2 regions of the Enterococcus sp. AMC2644 genome follow, and region 1 is predicted to be linked to the other one. Evidence: predicted binding sites of a transcription regulator. Region 1 holds the regulator's gene; the other holds the start of a gene.
What was found. The regulator NrdR, encoded in region 1, represses ribonucleotide reductase genes. The targets are predictions, from matches to a motif close to ACACNATATATNGTGT.

Region 2: the regulator NrdR is predicted to act here: its motif matches at 6,056-6,071, upstream of AC4BC5_RS08355 (deoxynucleoside kinase).

Annotation. Positions count from the first base shown of each region.
Region 1 is NZ_CM177095.1:178,573-186,550, reverse strand. Features, by position in the region: gene polA (DNA polymerase I) at 1-794, shown strand, start outside; gene mutM (DNA-formamidopyrimidine glycosylase) at 809-1,642, shown strand; gene coaE (dephospho-CoA kinase) at 1,648-2,241, shown strand; gene nrdR (transcriptional regulator NrdR) at 2,385-2,855, shown strand; gene AC4BC5_RS00950 (replication initiation and membrane attachment family protein) at 2,874-4,256, shown strand; gene dnaI (primosomal protein DnaI) at 4,256-5,182, shown strand; gene AC4BC5_RS00940 (LptM family lipoprotein) at 5,195-5,614, shown strand; gene AC4BC5_RS00935 (tRNA (adenine(22)-N(1))-methyltransferase) at 5,688-6,386, shown strand; gene AC4BC5_RS00930 (Nif3-like dinuclear metal center hexameric protein) at 6,383-7,504, shown strand; gene pepT (peptidase T) at 7,520-7,978, shown strand, end outside.
Region 2 is NZ_CM177095.1:1,718,487-1,726,464, reverse strand. Features, by position in the region: gene brnQ (branched-chain amino acid transport system II carrier protein) at 1-817, shown strand, start outside; gene AC4BC5_RS08375 (methyl-accepting chemotaxis protein) at 1,204-2,112, opposite strand; gene AC4BC5_RS08370 (XRE family transcriptional regulator) at 2,330-2,587, opposite strand; gene AC4BC5_RS08365 (helix-turn-helix domain-containing protein) at 2,737-3,102, shown strand; gene AC4BC5_RS08360 (heavy metal translocating P-type ATPase) at 3,261-5,318, shown strand; gene AC4BC5_RS08355 (deoxynucleoside kinase) at 5,346-5,996, opposite strand; gene mvk (mevalonate kinase) at 6,232-7,167, shown strand; gene mvaD (diphosphomevalonate decarboxylase) at 7,160-7,978, shown strand, end outside.

The DNA.
Region 1 (7,978 bases):
GACGTCTAAGCTCGGTAGATCCAAATTTACAAAACATTCCCATTCGCTTAGAAGAAGGACGCAAAATACGTGAAGCATTTGTACCAAGAAAAGAGGATTGGGTCATTTATTCTTCCGACTATTCTCAAATTGAACTACGTGTGCTTGCTCATATTTCAAATGATGAACATTTGAAAACAGCCTTTTTAGAAGGTCAAGACATTCATTCAAGTACAGCGATGCGAGTTTTTGGCATTGAAAAAGCTGAAGATGTTACACCTAATATGCGACGCCAAGCGAAAGCTGTCAATTTTGGAATTGTTTATGGGATTTCTGATTATGGATTATCACAGAATTTAGGAATTACTAGAAAAGCAGCACAACAATACATTGATACGTATTTCGAGCGCTATCCAGGTGTTAAAGAATATATGGAATCGGTCGTTCGTGAAGCTAAAGATAAAGGCTATGTAGAGACGTTATATCATCGTCGTCGCTATTTACCAGACATTAATTCACGTAACTTTAACTTACGCTCATTTGCAGAAAGAACAGCTATTAATTCACCGATTCAAGGAAGTGCTGCAGATATTCTGAAAATTGCAATGATTGATTTAGCTCGTCGAATGAAAGAAGAGAAATTAGAAGCAGCTATGCTTTTACAAGTACATGATGAACTGGTTTTTGAAGTTCCTGAATATGAATTAGAGAAATTAAACCAACTTGTCAAAGAAGTGATGGAGACAGCAGTTTCCTTACACGTACCATTAGTTACTGACAGTAGTTGGGGAAAAACATGGTATGAAGCCAAATAAAGAGGTGAAATGATTTGCCAGAATTGCCAGAAGTAGAAACAGTTCGTAAAGGACTTGTACATTTAATTAAAGGAAAAACGATTGCATCCGTCGACGTTCGCTGGCCAAGAATCATTGAGTCGCCAGAAGTAGAAATTTTCCAAGAAAGTTTGATTAATCAAACGATTGAAGATATTCATCGCCGAGGGAAGTTTTTGATTTTCAAATTAACAAACTATGATATGATTTCACACTTACGTATGGAAGGCAAATATGAATTTGATCCTGAAATGCAAGATACGATTGACAAACATACGCATGTTATTTTTAATTTTACTGACCATTCTCGTCTTTTCTATAACGATGTACGTAAATTTGGCAGAATGGTCTTGGTTCCTAAGGATGCGAGCAGTTTGTACAAAGGTATTAAACAATTAGGTCCAGAGCCCAGGCCAGACGTCTTTTATTTGGAAACATTTCAAGAAAAACTAAAACGATCAACTAAAGCAATTAAACCGCTATTACTGGATCAAAAATTAGTAACGGGTTTAGGAAATATTTATGTAGATGAAGCGTTATGGGAAGCTCAAATACACCCTGAAACGTCTGCAAATAGGTTGAATGAAGGTGAAACCATTCGTTTACATCAAGCGATTATCGATGTTTTGGCTAGAGCTGTAGAAGCAGGAGGGACAACCATTCGTTCTTATACCAATGCTTTAGGTGAAGCAGGAACATTTCAAGTAGCTCTCAATGCTTATGGTCAAACGGATTTACCTTGTTTACGTTGCCAAACACCGATTGTTAAAATAAAAGTTGCGCAACGTGGTACACATTACTGTCCAACTTGTCAAAAACGGAAAGGATGAGGTTGATGTCGATGGTTTTAGGTCTCACGGGTGGTATCGCCACAGGAAAAAGTACGGTTGTTCGCATTTTTCGTGAGTATGGATTTCCAATTGTTGACGGCGATGTCATTGCTCGAGAAATTGTTGAACCACAACAAGCAGGCTTACAAGCAATTGTTTCTGTTTTCGGGAAGGGTGTTTTGTTGGAAAATGGGCAGTTAAATCGTAAAAAGCTTGGTGATATTGTTTTTGCTGATGAACAAAAACGTAAACAATTAGATGCAGTATTAGATCCTATTTTAAGAGAAACCATTAGTCAACGAATAGCTGATAATCAAGATGCAGCTTTAGTAATTGCTGATATTCCGTTACTGTTTGAAGCTCACTATGAAGATGAGATGGATCAGATTGCTGTTGTTTATGTTCCAGAAACAGTTCAATTGGAACGTTTAATGAAGCGAGATGATTTAACAAAAGACCAAGCGCTGCAACGGATTGCTAGTCAATTATCGATTGAAGAAAAAAGAGAACGGGCGGATATTGTATTTGATAACCAAAATTCACTTGAAGAAACAAAAAAGAATGTTAAAAGTTGGTTAAAAGTACAAAATTTTATTTAAAAAGATTAAAAACTCTAGAGTTTTCTAGAGTTTTTTCTCGTCTATTCTGTCAGAAGAACTGGTAAACGTGTTATAATATAGAAAGAAATTTAATTTATTCATTAAGTAAATTTAAAATAAATAGAGATAAATGAGGTGGAAAAATGCACTGTCCAAAATGTCATCATAATAATTCTCGTGTTATTGATAGCCGTCAAGCCGATGACGGTCGTGCGATTCGCCGTAGACGAGAATGTGAGAACTGCGGCTTTCGTTTTACAACGTTTGAGCGATTAGAAGAAACACCTCTGTTAGTCATTAAAAAAAATGGCGCACGCGAAGAGTTTAATCGTGAAAAAGTATTACGTGGTTTAATTCGTTCAGCTGAGAAACGTCCAGTAGCGATGGAACAAATGGAACAAATTGTCGATCATGTGGAAGCACGTATCCGTGAACGAGGCGAAAATGAAATACCATCAACCTTAATTGGTGAGTATGTGATGGAAGAATTAGTTGATTTAGACGAGATTGCTTACATCCGTTTTGCAAGTGTTTATCGTCAATTCAAAGACATGTCAGTATTTTTAAAGGAATTACAAGACATTGTTGACAAAGCTAAAGAAGCAAATGAGTAATTTAAAGGAGGGGCTTTTGTGAAGACCGCTTGGGATGAAGTCCAACCAAATCATATTTATCAAGTGTTCAAGAGCCTGCCTTTAACTAAAGAAGGCAACGACGGGTTATTGTACCTCTACCAACCAATTATTGGTGCGCAAGCTTTAGCGCTGTATTATGCGTTATTAGGTGACGCAGAAGATTCATTTGAAAATGATTTTGCGCATATTGATATGTTAAATGCGTTGAATATTGGACTACCGGATTTTTTTAATGCGCGCAAACAATTAGAAGGTATGGGGTTACTTTCTGTTTTTATGAAAGAAGATTTAGAATTTGGACGGATATTTTTATATTGTTTGGAAGAACCGTTACATCCACAAGTCTTTTTTAAAGATGAGACATACAGTTTCTTACTATGGAGCGCAATTGGAGAACGAAAATTTAATCAAATGGTTGAACGGTTTAAACCTAAAAAGCTCGATGTTTCTGCTTATCAAGAAATTACGAGTCACTTTAAAGAAGTATATGGTTCGATTAATGAAGAATCGTTTATGCGAAAATCATCAAAACTAGAGCAAATAGCGCAAGTATATGATGTGAATAAAAGCAGTGGAATTCAATTAGATGCTTCTCAAATTGATTGGAACTTTTTAATGAATCTAGCTGAGAAAAAATATATTTCGCGTACAAATTTTACAACCTCTTTTAATCATCAATTGTTGCTCTATCAAAATCTATATGGATTCGATGAGATGGAATTAGTTGATTTGATGACTGAAGCTGTGTCTTTTATTGATGGTAAGGTAGATGAAAAAGAGCTTGCTAAAGTTGTCACACGTCATACGAAACAAATACCACAAAAAAAGACCAGTATTTATGTTTCGGAAGATACTGAGACCAGACGCTTCAATACGTTGCGACAATCAGGATTTTCTGAACAAGATATTGGCTTAATTCAGATGAGTGAAGCAACAGCTCCAGCTGATTTTTTACAAGCGATTAAACAAGAAAAGCATAGTTTTGTAGCTGATTCCGAAAGTTGGTTATTGAAATCTTTGGTTGAAAAAAGCCCATTAGCTAACAGCGTCATTAATGTTTTAATGCACTATGTTCTAGTGGTTCAAAAAAATAGTTCATTACAAGCTAACTTTGTTAATAGTATTGCAACGAATTGGTCTGAGATAGGGATTAAAAGTCCTGAAGAGGCAATTAAACATGTCCGTAAGCTGGTGAAAGATTCAAAAGAAGCTAAAGAAAAACGCGACACCCAACGAACCAATTATCGCAAACCAATTAGAAAAGAAACCTTACCTGATTGGGTGGATAATCCAGTAGAGGAAGTAGAAGATTCTAAAAAACAAGCAGTGATTAATCAACGATTACAAGAATATTTACAACGCAAAGAAGGTGAAAAATGATGGAAGATGTAGGTAAAAATTTAAATCGTATCTTAGATCAAAAAAATTATCGGACACGTTTTGAAGAGATGATGCAAGAGGTTTTAGCGGATGTTGATGTGCGAAACTTTTTAGATTTGCATAAAAATCGTTTGACCCAACAAGATATTGAGCGTAGCTATGCGAAGCTCTATGAATTTGTGCAAGAAAAACGTAAATTTGAGTTAAACGATCCAGCTCAAATTGCACCTGGCTATGAACCACAATTAATGCTAAATTTTCATTCAGTTGATGTGACCTATATTCCAACTGAAGAACTATTAGCCAAAAAACACCAAGAAGAGATTCGTAATCGTGTTCAAGCCTTGAATATGCCAAAAGATATCCAAGAAGCTCGGATTGCTACGTATGAAGGAACTGCAGGACGCGGCGAGGCATTACTGGCGGCGATTGATTTTATCGAAGCCTACAAAGAAGCGCCAAAAAACTTTCATAAAGGATTGTATTTATCGGGAAGCTTTGGCATTGGTAAAACCTATCTTCTGGGGGCGATTGCTCGTGATTTAGCCGAAGCTGGTTTTTCATCGACCTTGTTACATTTTCCTTCTTTTGCGGTTGAAATGAAACAAGCAATTGGGAAAGACCAAGTAGCGGAAAAGATGGAAGCAATCAAAAAGGCGCCAATTTTGATGTTAGATGATATTGGTGCAGATGCGATGAGTAGTTGGATTCGAGACGAAGTATTTGGCGTTATTTTGCAATATCGAATGCAAGAACAACTTCCAACATTTTTTACCTCTAATTTTACAATGCTCGAATTAGAAAAACACTTGTCTGTTACGCAACGTGGCGAAGAGGAGCCGTTAAAAGCTAAACGCATCATGGAGCGTATCCGTTATTTGACCAAAGAAATTGGGATGAACGGACGTAATCGACGAAATCAATAGAGGTGAAACAAAATGAAAAAATGGCTACTCGGTAGTCTGCTAGTCTTAAGCATAGTTTTTGTATCAGGCTGTGGCATAAAAAATGACACACCTAAATTACAAGAAAGTACACAGAGTGATGAAGTGATGGAATCAAAAACGATTTTTATCGGAACATTAACGGAAAATTTAGAAGAATCAGCATTAGATGATAAAAATGTCTTATTATTTTTAGAAAATGTCGAAGCAGTTGAGGATCCAGAAAAGATTGTTCCGACATTTACAGAAATGGGTGTAGGGATAAATATAGATACTGACGATATTTCTTATTGGCGTGCCTGGCGTAAAGGAAGTAAAGTGAAAGTAACATTAAACGGACTTCCAGCAACTACAGCATCGATTCCGCCACAAGTTGTTGGAAATTCGATTGAAAATATTACCTTATTACCCTAAAGATTGAATATTCTCTTGAACGTGGTAAGTCACCACTTTTAAGAGAATTTTTCTTGAGAAAAGAGGAAAATAAATGAATGAACAAGAATTATCACAACGTTTAGCACGTGTTGGTTCGTATGTGCCCCAAGATGCTCGTTTAGCAGATATTGGTTCAGATCATGCGTATTTACCAGTTGCCTTAATGTTAAAAAATAAAATCACGTTTGCCGTTGCAGGGGAAGTCGTAAAAGGTCCTTTTCAATCTGCAGAAAAACAAGTTCGTAAAAGTGGATTAACAGAACGTATCGTTGTCCGTTTAGCTGATGGCTTAGACGCAATTAAAGCTGATGATAAAATTAGTGCGATTACCATTGCAGGGATGGGCGGCACGTTAATCCGTTCTATTTTAGAAGCAGGGCAACAGCATGGTCGTATTAATGGTAGTGAACGACTAATTTTACAACCAAACGTTGGTGAAAAAACGTTGCGTGAATGGCTAGTTGAGAATGGGTATACGATTATTGAAGAAGAAATTTTAGAAGAAAATAAAAAAACTTATGAAATTATTGTTGCTGAAAAACAGAAAGCTATATCTTATACTGAGCAAGAATTATTTTTTGGCCCACAACTATTAAAGGAAAAAAATGACGTGTTTATTCAAAAATGGCAACGTGAAGCAACTGCGAAAGAACGTGTTTTAGCTCAGCTAGAAAAAGCTGAGGAAAAGCCTTTAGAAAAAGTTGCAGAAATAAAAACACAACTCGACTGGATTAAGGAGGTTTTAGTATGAGCCTTTCAGCTAAAGACTTTATTCATCGTTTGGAAGAATATTGTCCATTATGGTTAGCAGAAGACGGGGATCCAGTAGGGTTACATATTGGCTCATTAGATCGTGATATCCAACGTGTGATGATGACCTTAGATGTTCGTCCAGAAGTTGTGGAAGAAGCCATCGAAAAGAAAATTGACTTGATTATAGCAAAACATCCACCAATATTTCGACCAATTCAGCGTTTGACTGAAGATGATTTGCAAACAAAGATGTATATTGACTTGTTGCGTCATAACATTTCTGTGTATGCAGCACATACAAATATGGATATTATCGAAGATGGACTAAACGATTGGTTTTGCGAAATGTTGGATATTCAAGTGACAAATTATTTGAAAAAAACGCATGAAGTTCAGTTTAAAAAATTAGTTGTTTATGTTCCTGTTTCATTAGGTGCGATGATGCGTCAAGCTTTAGGTGATGCTGGAGCAGGAATGCAAGGCAATTATCATCATACAAGTTATTCATTGGTTGGTACAGGACGTTTTACGCCAACTGAAGCAGCCAAGCCAGCAATTGGTACAGCAAATAAAGCTGAGCAAGTCCAAGAAGCCCGCATTGAAGTGCTTTATCCTGAGACGATTCAAGAGCAAGTATTAGCAGCAATGTTTGCTGTTCACCCTTACGAGGAACCTGCTTATGATATTTTAACCTTAGACAACCCTCCGCAAACGTTCGGGGTAGGACGTGTCGGAAAACTAGCAAAACCGATGACAATCACTGATTTTACGCAAAAAGTAAAAGAAACTTTTCAATTAGATGGGTTACGATTGATTGAACCGCAACAACCGAAAAAAATGATTCAAACAATTGCGATTTGCGGTGGTTCAGGTGGGAATTTCTATAACGATGCATTAAAAGCTGGTGCGGATGTTTATATTACAGGAGATGTATATTATCATACAGCACATGATATGCAAACAAATGGGTTGACAGTTATTGATCCCGGTCATAACATTGAAGTTGTCTGTGTACCAAAATTCATAGAAAAAATGGAAGAATGGAAAAAAGAACAGCAATGGGATATTGAATTTATTCCATCTGAAACAAATACCAATCCATTTCAATTTAGATAAGAGGAGTAATGTCAGATGTACGAAAATTTATTACCACGTTTTTTACGTTATGTAAAAACAGAAACACGTTCCAATCCAGAAAGCACAACGACCCCTTCAACAGCAACGCAAATTGCTTTTGCTCATACGCTGAAAGATGAGTTAGCAGAATTAGGTCTAACTGATGTTCATTACAATGAAAAAAATGGTTTTGTAGTAGCAACTTTACCAGCAAACATTGATAAAGAAGTTCCTGCCATTGGTTTTATTGCTCATATGGATACGGCTGATTTTAATGCAGTAAATGTAAATCCAAAACTTGTTGAAAATTATGATGGTTCTTCTGATATTCCACTAGACAAAGATGGAAAGTATGTATTAACAACGACAGATTTTCCTAATTTGAAAAATTATGCAGGCCAAACATTAATTACGACCGATGGCTCTACTTTATTAGGTGCTGACGACAAAGCCGGAATCGCTGAAATTATGACA
Region 2 (7,978 bases), 1.5 Mb from region 1:
GGCTATCAGCAGTGCACCTGTCCAAGTGTCTTATGAATCTAATGCATTTTTCAAAGGATTTGTCGAAGGCTATAATACGCTAGATGCATTAGCTTCTTTAGCATTTGGGATTATTATTGTCACAACCATTCGTCACCGCGGTGTAACTAAACCTGCAACAGTTGCTGTCGATACTATTAAATCAGGCGCTATCAGTATTGTATTGATGGGAATTATTTATAGTCTTTTGTCTTACATGGGAACAATGAGTTTAGGAACCTTTGAATTAAGTCAAAATGGTGGTATTGCATTGGCACAAATTGCCCAACATTATTTAGGAACATTGGGCAGTATTGTTTTAGCTTTAATTGTAATCATCGCTTGCTTGAAAACCGCTATTGGCTTAATTTCTGCTTTTTCGGAAACTTTTATTGAACTATTTCCCAAACAAAGCTATCTCTTCTTTGCAACTAGCGTCAGTTTAATGGCTTGTTTATTTGCGAATGTCGGTCTAACAAAGATTATTGAATTTTCTACACCCGTCTTGATGTTTTTATACCCATTAGCAATGACTTTAATTTTATTGGCAATTATCGGCCCATTGTTTAAACACGACTCACGTGTCTATCAAATGACCACGTATTTTACTTTAATTGCTTCAATTGTGGATGGCTTAAATGCTAGCCCTAAATTTTTGTCAACAACACCTTTCGCTCAATGGATAATTCATTTAGGTGCAAAATATCTCCCACTCTTCTCGATTGGTATGGGTTGGGTTTTACCAGCTTTTATTGGTTTTATCATTGGAACTATCTGGCTCTTTGTTGATCGGAAATAGTTATTTTTTAATCACTTATTTTTAATAACTTTAAAACACTTTTATCACAAATAATTCACATTTATTCATTATAGTATATGTATACCAACAAACAACCCTAACTAACACTTTTTCATTTTTAACTCCTTGCCTGCCAGCTACCCACTGGCAGGCTCTTTTTTTGTTATTTTAGTTATTTTAAGAACTTAACTAAAACAAAATAATTTCATCACACTTTTTTCACATCTATTCTTTATAGTATAAACATACCAACAAACAACCCTAAAACACTTTTTCATTTTTACTCCTTGCCCGTCAGCCCCCACTGACGGGCACTTTTTTATTTTCTAATAAAAAGAGCATTCACTTTTATCATTAAGTGAACACTCTTTTTTCCTAATTCCAAGTTAATTGACATCTTGTAAAGCTATCGCTTCGTTGTTTAAACTGTTGGCAGTTTCCAGTAATTGCTTATACGATTTTAAAAGCATCTCTAAGTTTTCTTTGGAAGCATTAATTTTATTATTCGTTGAAGTGGAACTTTCTAACACTTTACTTGATTGTTCATTAATTGACTGGATGTTATTATGAATATCCTGCGTAAGTTGTTTGGTTTGATTGGCTAGCTTCTGCATTTCGCTCGCTACAATACTAAAACCTGATGCCTTACTCCCCACCCTCGCAGCTTCTAATGAAGCATTGAATGATAATAACTTTGTTTGTTGAGCGACTGAATTAATAGCCGTTAAAACAGCAGAAATCTTTTTTATATCTTCTTCCAAAATTTTTGTAGCTAATTGGTTATTGGTTGATAATGAATCTACATCCCTTAAATTATCCGTTAAAATACTAATTTTTTCATTGCCATCTACTGAAATTTCGGTCAAAGCTTCTGAACTATCTTTTACTTTCCTTATAGTAGTTGATAGCATATTCTCTCTTTTAGTAATATCAAAAGCAATTTTGATTACATTTATCACTTTTTTGTGATCATCCAATACTGGAAAATAAACACTTTCTAAAATAATCAACTCACCATTTTTCTTTTTTCGAAAAATTTTATCTTGAAACCCCTTTTTAGATATCAACAATGAATCCCAAAAGTTTTGATACGCCATACTGTTCACATAATCATCAAAACAAAAATTTTTATGATGTACATGTAACAATTCACTTGGTGTATAGCCTAAAGCCCCTGCCATTTTTTCATTTGAAAAAACAACTTCTTTATCTATATTGAAAATGATTACTGCCAATTCTTTAAACATTGCATTAAAAAACAACTCTTTTTGTTTGGAATCTAAATTAAAATCCATCAAAATCACGCCTCTCTTTATAAATATCTCTTTTTCTATCGGTAACAGCCTTGCATTTTTCAACCGTTTATACATTTAAAAATATTTTTTCTAATAAAGGCTCTATAAATATTCAATACTTGCTCTTCATAAACGAAAGATAGTATGGAAAAGTTTGTATCTTTCGTTTCGCATACTACCTCTATACATTTTTTATTTCTTTCTCCTATCCTATTACTTAATTTCTTATTTTAAACAAGTATTCTTTTTGTTTAGAAACTTTGATAAACATCTTTTCTAAAGGTATTTCTAAAACACATGCAATCAATGGAATTTCTTCCGGCTTAAAGCCAACCAACCCTTTTTCACGTCGGTAGTATTTTGTTTTATCTAATGTTTCGATTAAATTAACCATTTTCTGCAATGAGTAACCTTTTTCAATCCGGACTTTTCTAATTAACTCTAGATTAACAACATAAACCTTCTCATCTTCCATTTTTTAACACCTCTTTTTTTCTCACTATATATTTCGTATTTAGAAACGTCAATAGAGTTAATTTCTTTTTTATAAATATTTCGTTGCTTTTTTCGCAACGGTGCTAAAATGAAGCCATAATTAAGTAGGGAAAGGAGTGCATGTTTGCCATGACAAATAATCTTTCAAAACGGATTATTGATCTGAGAGAAAGTAAAAATTGGACACAAACACACCTCGCTGAAAAGATGGCGTTAAGTAAGTCAACGATGAGTAAAATTGAATCTGGTCATCGCAAAATAACTACCGATGAGTTAAAATTATTAGCTGAGATTTTTGGTGTCTCAACAGACTATTTACTAGGTATTACACCACCTTCAACCGCTTCACAATCAGCTCCATTTGATATTCGCGACTTGTTAGACTCGAACTTACAGATTCTCTATAACGATCAAGGTTTTCTTTCTAAAACGGATAGATCTTATATTAATGATTTACTCGCAGTCTATTTTTCCCATAAAGAAGACGATAAATAACTATAAACAACAGCTGGAAACGAATCACCAATAATTCGTTTCCAGCTGTTATTTGTATGAAAAAATCTAGGTGGCTTTTATTTGACACAAAAAAATGACAAGTCTACAATGAAGTTATAGATGATTACAAAAGTAAACAATATAAAGGAGTGTTTCTAATGCACGATGAAAAGCACCACCAACACATGGCTCATTCACATGACGAACAAAGTCATATGGAAAACATGAATCATCAACATATTCATGAGATGGATCATTCTATGCATATGGGCAATTTTAAACAAAAATTTTGGCTCTCTTTCGTCTTAGCTATTCCGATTATTGTTTTATCGCCAATGATGGGTATGGAATTGCCGTTTCAATTTAGCTTTCCTGGTTCAGAATGGGTCGTCTTAGTTTTAGCCACAATTTTATTTTTCTATGGTGGACAGCCATTTTTAAGTGGCGCTAAAATGGAAATCAAACAAAAAAATCCTGCCATGATGACATTGATTTCCTTAGGGATTACAGTTTCTTATGTCTATAGTCTCTATTCGTTTATTGCTACGAATTTTTTCCATCAACATGTAATGGATTTCTTCTGGGAACTAGCGAGTTTGATTGTCATTATGCTATTAGGTCATTGGATTGAAATGAGTGCTGTTTCCAATGCTAGTAATGCCTTACAAAAATTAGCCGAACTTTTACCAGATGAAGTGACCAAGCTGCATACAAATGGGCAAGAAGAACGTCTTTCGTTACAAGCTATTCATGAAGGTGATACCTTAGTTGTTCGTGCTGGAGATAAGATGCCTACCGATGGACGTATCTTAAAAGGGCAAACTATCGTCGATGAATCTGCAGTAACGGGTGAATCAAAAGGCGTTAAAAAAACCATCGGTGATCGGGTGATTGGTGGTTCTGTAAATGGTGATGGAACCATCCATATTCAAGTAACAGGAACCGGTGAGAATGGCTATTTAGCCCAAGTCATGGAAATGGTTAGAAAAGCCCAATCTGAAAAATCACAGCTAGAAGCGCTATCCGATAAAGTTGCCAAGTGGTTATTTTATATTGCTGTGACAGTTGGCGTGCTTGCCTTTGTGATTTGGTTGATTCTTACAGATTTACCTATGGCGTTAGAACGCATGGTGACAGTCTTGATTATTGCTTGTCCGCATGCGTTAGGTCTAGCTATTCCTCTGGTAGTCGCCCGCTCTACTTCGATTGCTGCGAAAAATGGCTTATTGTTAAAAAATCGGAATGCACTTGAAAATGCGCACGATATTGATACGATTTTCTTGGACAAAACAGGGACGTTAACCCAAGGAACATTTTCCGTCACTGGCATTGAAGTGATTGATGGCAATTATTCTAAAGAAGAAACTCTGAAATATATTGGCGCCCTAGAAGCTTCTGCCAATCACCCCATCGCAACGGGAATTATGAACTATTTAAAAACAAAAGAAATCCAAGCTTACACTGCACAAGGTGAACAAAATATTTCCGGTGTAGGATTATCAGGCACTGTCGAAGACAAAGTAGTCAAAATTATTAATCAAAAAGAGTTGCAACGAATGGATAAAACAGTGACTGCCTCCCTGATTCGACCTTATCAAGAACAAGGAAATACTTTAAGCTTCCTTGTTATAGACAATGAATTGATTGCCTTTATTGCATTAGGCGATCAAATCAAACCTGAGGCAAAACAATTTATCGCACGTCTACAAAGCCGTGGCATCGAACCAGTCATGCTGACGGGTGATAATGAAGAAGCTGCCAAAAATGTGACGAATTATTTAGGAATAAAAAATTATTACGCAGGTTTGCTGCCAGATGACAAAGAGCGAATTGTATCAGAATGGGTCAACAAGAGCAAGCGTGTAATGATGGTGGGTGATGGAATTAATGACGCACCGAGTCTTGCACGTGCCACCATCGGCGTAGCGATTGGTGCAGGAACTGATGTCGCCATTGACTCTGCTGATGTGGTGTTGACCAATAGTAATCCTGAAGATATTTTACATTTCTTAGATTTAGCCAAAGAAACCCGAAAAAAAATGATTCAAAATCTTTGGTGGGGTGCAGGTTACAACATCCTTGCGATTCCCTTAGCTGCCGGAGTTTTAGCCCCTATCGGTATTTTATTAAGTCCAGCTCTCGGAGCGATTTTAATGTCAATTAGTACTGTTGTTGTCGCCTTAAATGCCATGACCTTAAAACTAAAAAAAGCCTAGGAAAATAAATTTCCTAGGCTTTTTATTCTATGCTTCTTGGCGCACTTCTTGTAATTTTTCCTCAATTAAATTCAGCACTTCTTCTGCTGCTTGTGTATCTTCTACAAAATTCATTTCGTCACCATCAATTTGTATTTTAGGACTGGCATCATACTCCTCAAACCATTGATCGTAACGCGCATTCAATTCCTCATAATAAGCATACAAACTTGGATCGTGTTCAATTTGTTCAAACTCTCTACCACGTTTTTGGATACGCTCTAACATCGTTGGAAATGACACGCGAATATGAACCAACAAATCAGGGTGTTTTTTTTGTGCTGCATAGGGTAATTCTTCTAGCATATTAGCTAATAATTCATCATAAACACGGACTTCTGTTGCTGTTGCTCGTCCAAGATCAGCATTTAAATGAAACAATAATGAATCTTCATAAATAGAACGATCTAAAACATTATTCTCATTTTTCAGTGCTTGCTTAATACTATCGAAACGTTTATTCAGAAAATAAATCTGTAATAAAAACGCATATTTATTGGGATCTTCATAAAAAAGCGGTAAAACTTCGTTATCCTCAACTGACTCATAAAAGGCTTCACTACCTAAACGATTTGCTAATAAAGCTGTTAAACTTGATTTCCCAGCACCAATCGTTCCTGCTAATACAATCACACTCATTTCCTCCAACTCACTTATCACTAAATATTGTATCATCAACTCAACTTAATCACTTTACACCACTACATATAGTATGGTCAAGCAAAAGTTAGCTTAGGATTACGTAAGAAAATTCTCAAAAAAAGTCTTAAGATTTAGGATTTTTTATTAGAATCAACGTTGGGGGCTTAACGAGACGGCATTAATCTAGTAAAATAGCTAAGGGATTCTATTATGAAAAAGAGAGAGGTACGTCATGTTAGCACAGGGGATAGGAAAGGCTACTGGAAAAATTATTTTGATGGGAGAACATTCTGTCGTTTATGGCGAACCAGCAATTGCTTTTCCTTTTAGCGGTACACAAGTTATTACTACTGTTCAGGAAAGTAGTAGGCCATCGTTATGCTCCACCTATCATGAAGGTGCTTTAGCTGACGCACCACAAGGATTAGCTAATATTCAACAATTAACAGCCAAATTACAACAAAATTTACATACACCAAGTTTCCATTTAACAATTCAAAGCACCATTCCTTCTGAACGTGGAATGGGCTCAAGCGCTGCTGTTGCAGTAGCTGTGACACGTGCTTTTTTTGACTGGCAAGAAAAAAAATTATCCCAAGCAACCTTACTGGACTATGTTAATTTTTCAGAAGGTATTGCTCATGGAAATCCTAGTGGCATTGATGCCGCAGCAACCAGTGGCGGCAATCCCATTTATTTTGAACGTGGAAAAGATTTTTTACCTTTTCCTTTAAACATCGATGCGTATCTCCTCGTTGCAGATACGGGGATCAAAGGACAAACACGAGCAGCTGTTCGTTCTGTTGCTGAACTATTTGAAAAAGAACCTGATCAAACAAGCTTAGATATTCATCAACTAGGACTATTAGCTAAAACAGCTAAAGAAGCCATCATTCACAATCAGCCTAGACAGCTCGGCATGGCAATGACACAAGCACAGCACTATTTACAACAATTAACCGTCAGTAATGATACGTTAGATTCATGCATCGAACTTGCTTTAACACACGGGGCACTCGGGGCAAAATTAACTGGAGGCGGTCGAGGGGGTTGTTTTCTGGTCCTTTGTGACACAAAAACAAAAGCCGAAGCAATCGCTAAGAAATTAAAAGGACATGGAGCAAAAGATATTTGGCTTCAAGGATTAGGAGTTTACCAACATGTATAATGGAAAAGCACGCGCATATACCAATATTGCCTTAATTAAATACTGGGGTAAAAAAGACAAAGAACTGATTTTACCGATGAATAACAGTTTATCATTGACATTAGATGCCTTTTACACAGAAACTGGGGTCTCTTTCTCAGACACATACACTGAAGATACATTTAGCTTAGATGGTGTCATACAAGATAAGAAAGCGACAACTAAAGTCAGCCGTTTCTTAGACCTTGCTCGCAAAAAAGCGGGGGTTACTTATTTTGCCCATGTAGAAAGTCAAAATTTTGTACCTACTGCTGCTGGATTAGCTTCTTCTGCAAGTGGCCTAGCGGCTTTAGCGGGTGCTTGTAACGACGCTTTACAATTAGGTCTTTCTGATAAAGAGCTCTCTCAATTGGCACGTCGTGGTTCTGGTTCTGCTTGTCGGAGTATTTTTGGTGGTTTTGTCGAATGGGAAAAAGGAGATTCAGATGAAACCTCCTATGCGCAAGTTGTTCCATCTAATCATTGGGAAGATGAATTAGCGATGATTTTTATTTTGATTAACGACCAAAAAAAAGACGTATCTAGTCGGGATGGCATGGAGCGAACCGTTGAGACTTCTGACTTCTATGATGGCTGGTTAGAAGCAGTAGCAAAAGACATTCAAACTGCTAAACAAGCGATTGCTGACAAGGACTTTCAAGCCCTAGGTGAAGTAACCGAAGCAAACGGTTTAAAAATGCACGCGACGACTTTAGCGGCAACTCCCCCATTTACTTATTGGTCACCCGATAGCTTAAAAGCCATGAATAAAGTTCGACATATCCGACAAAAC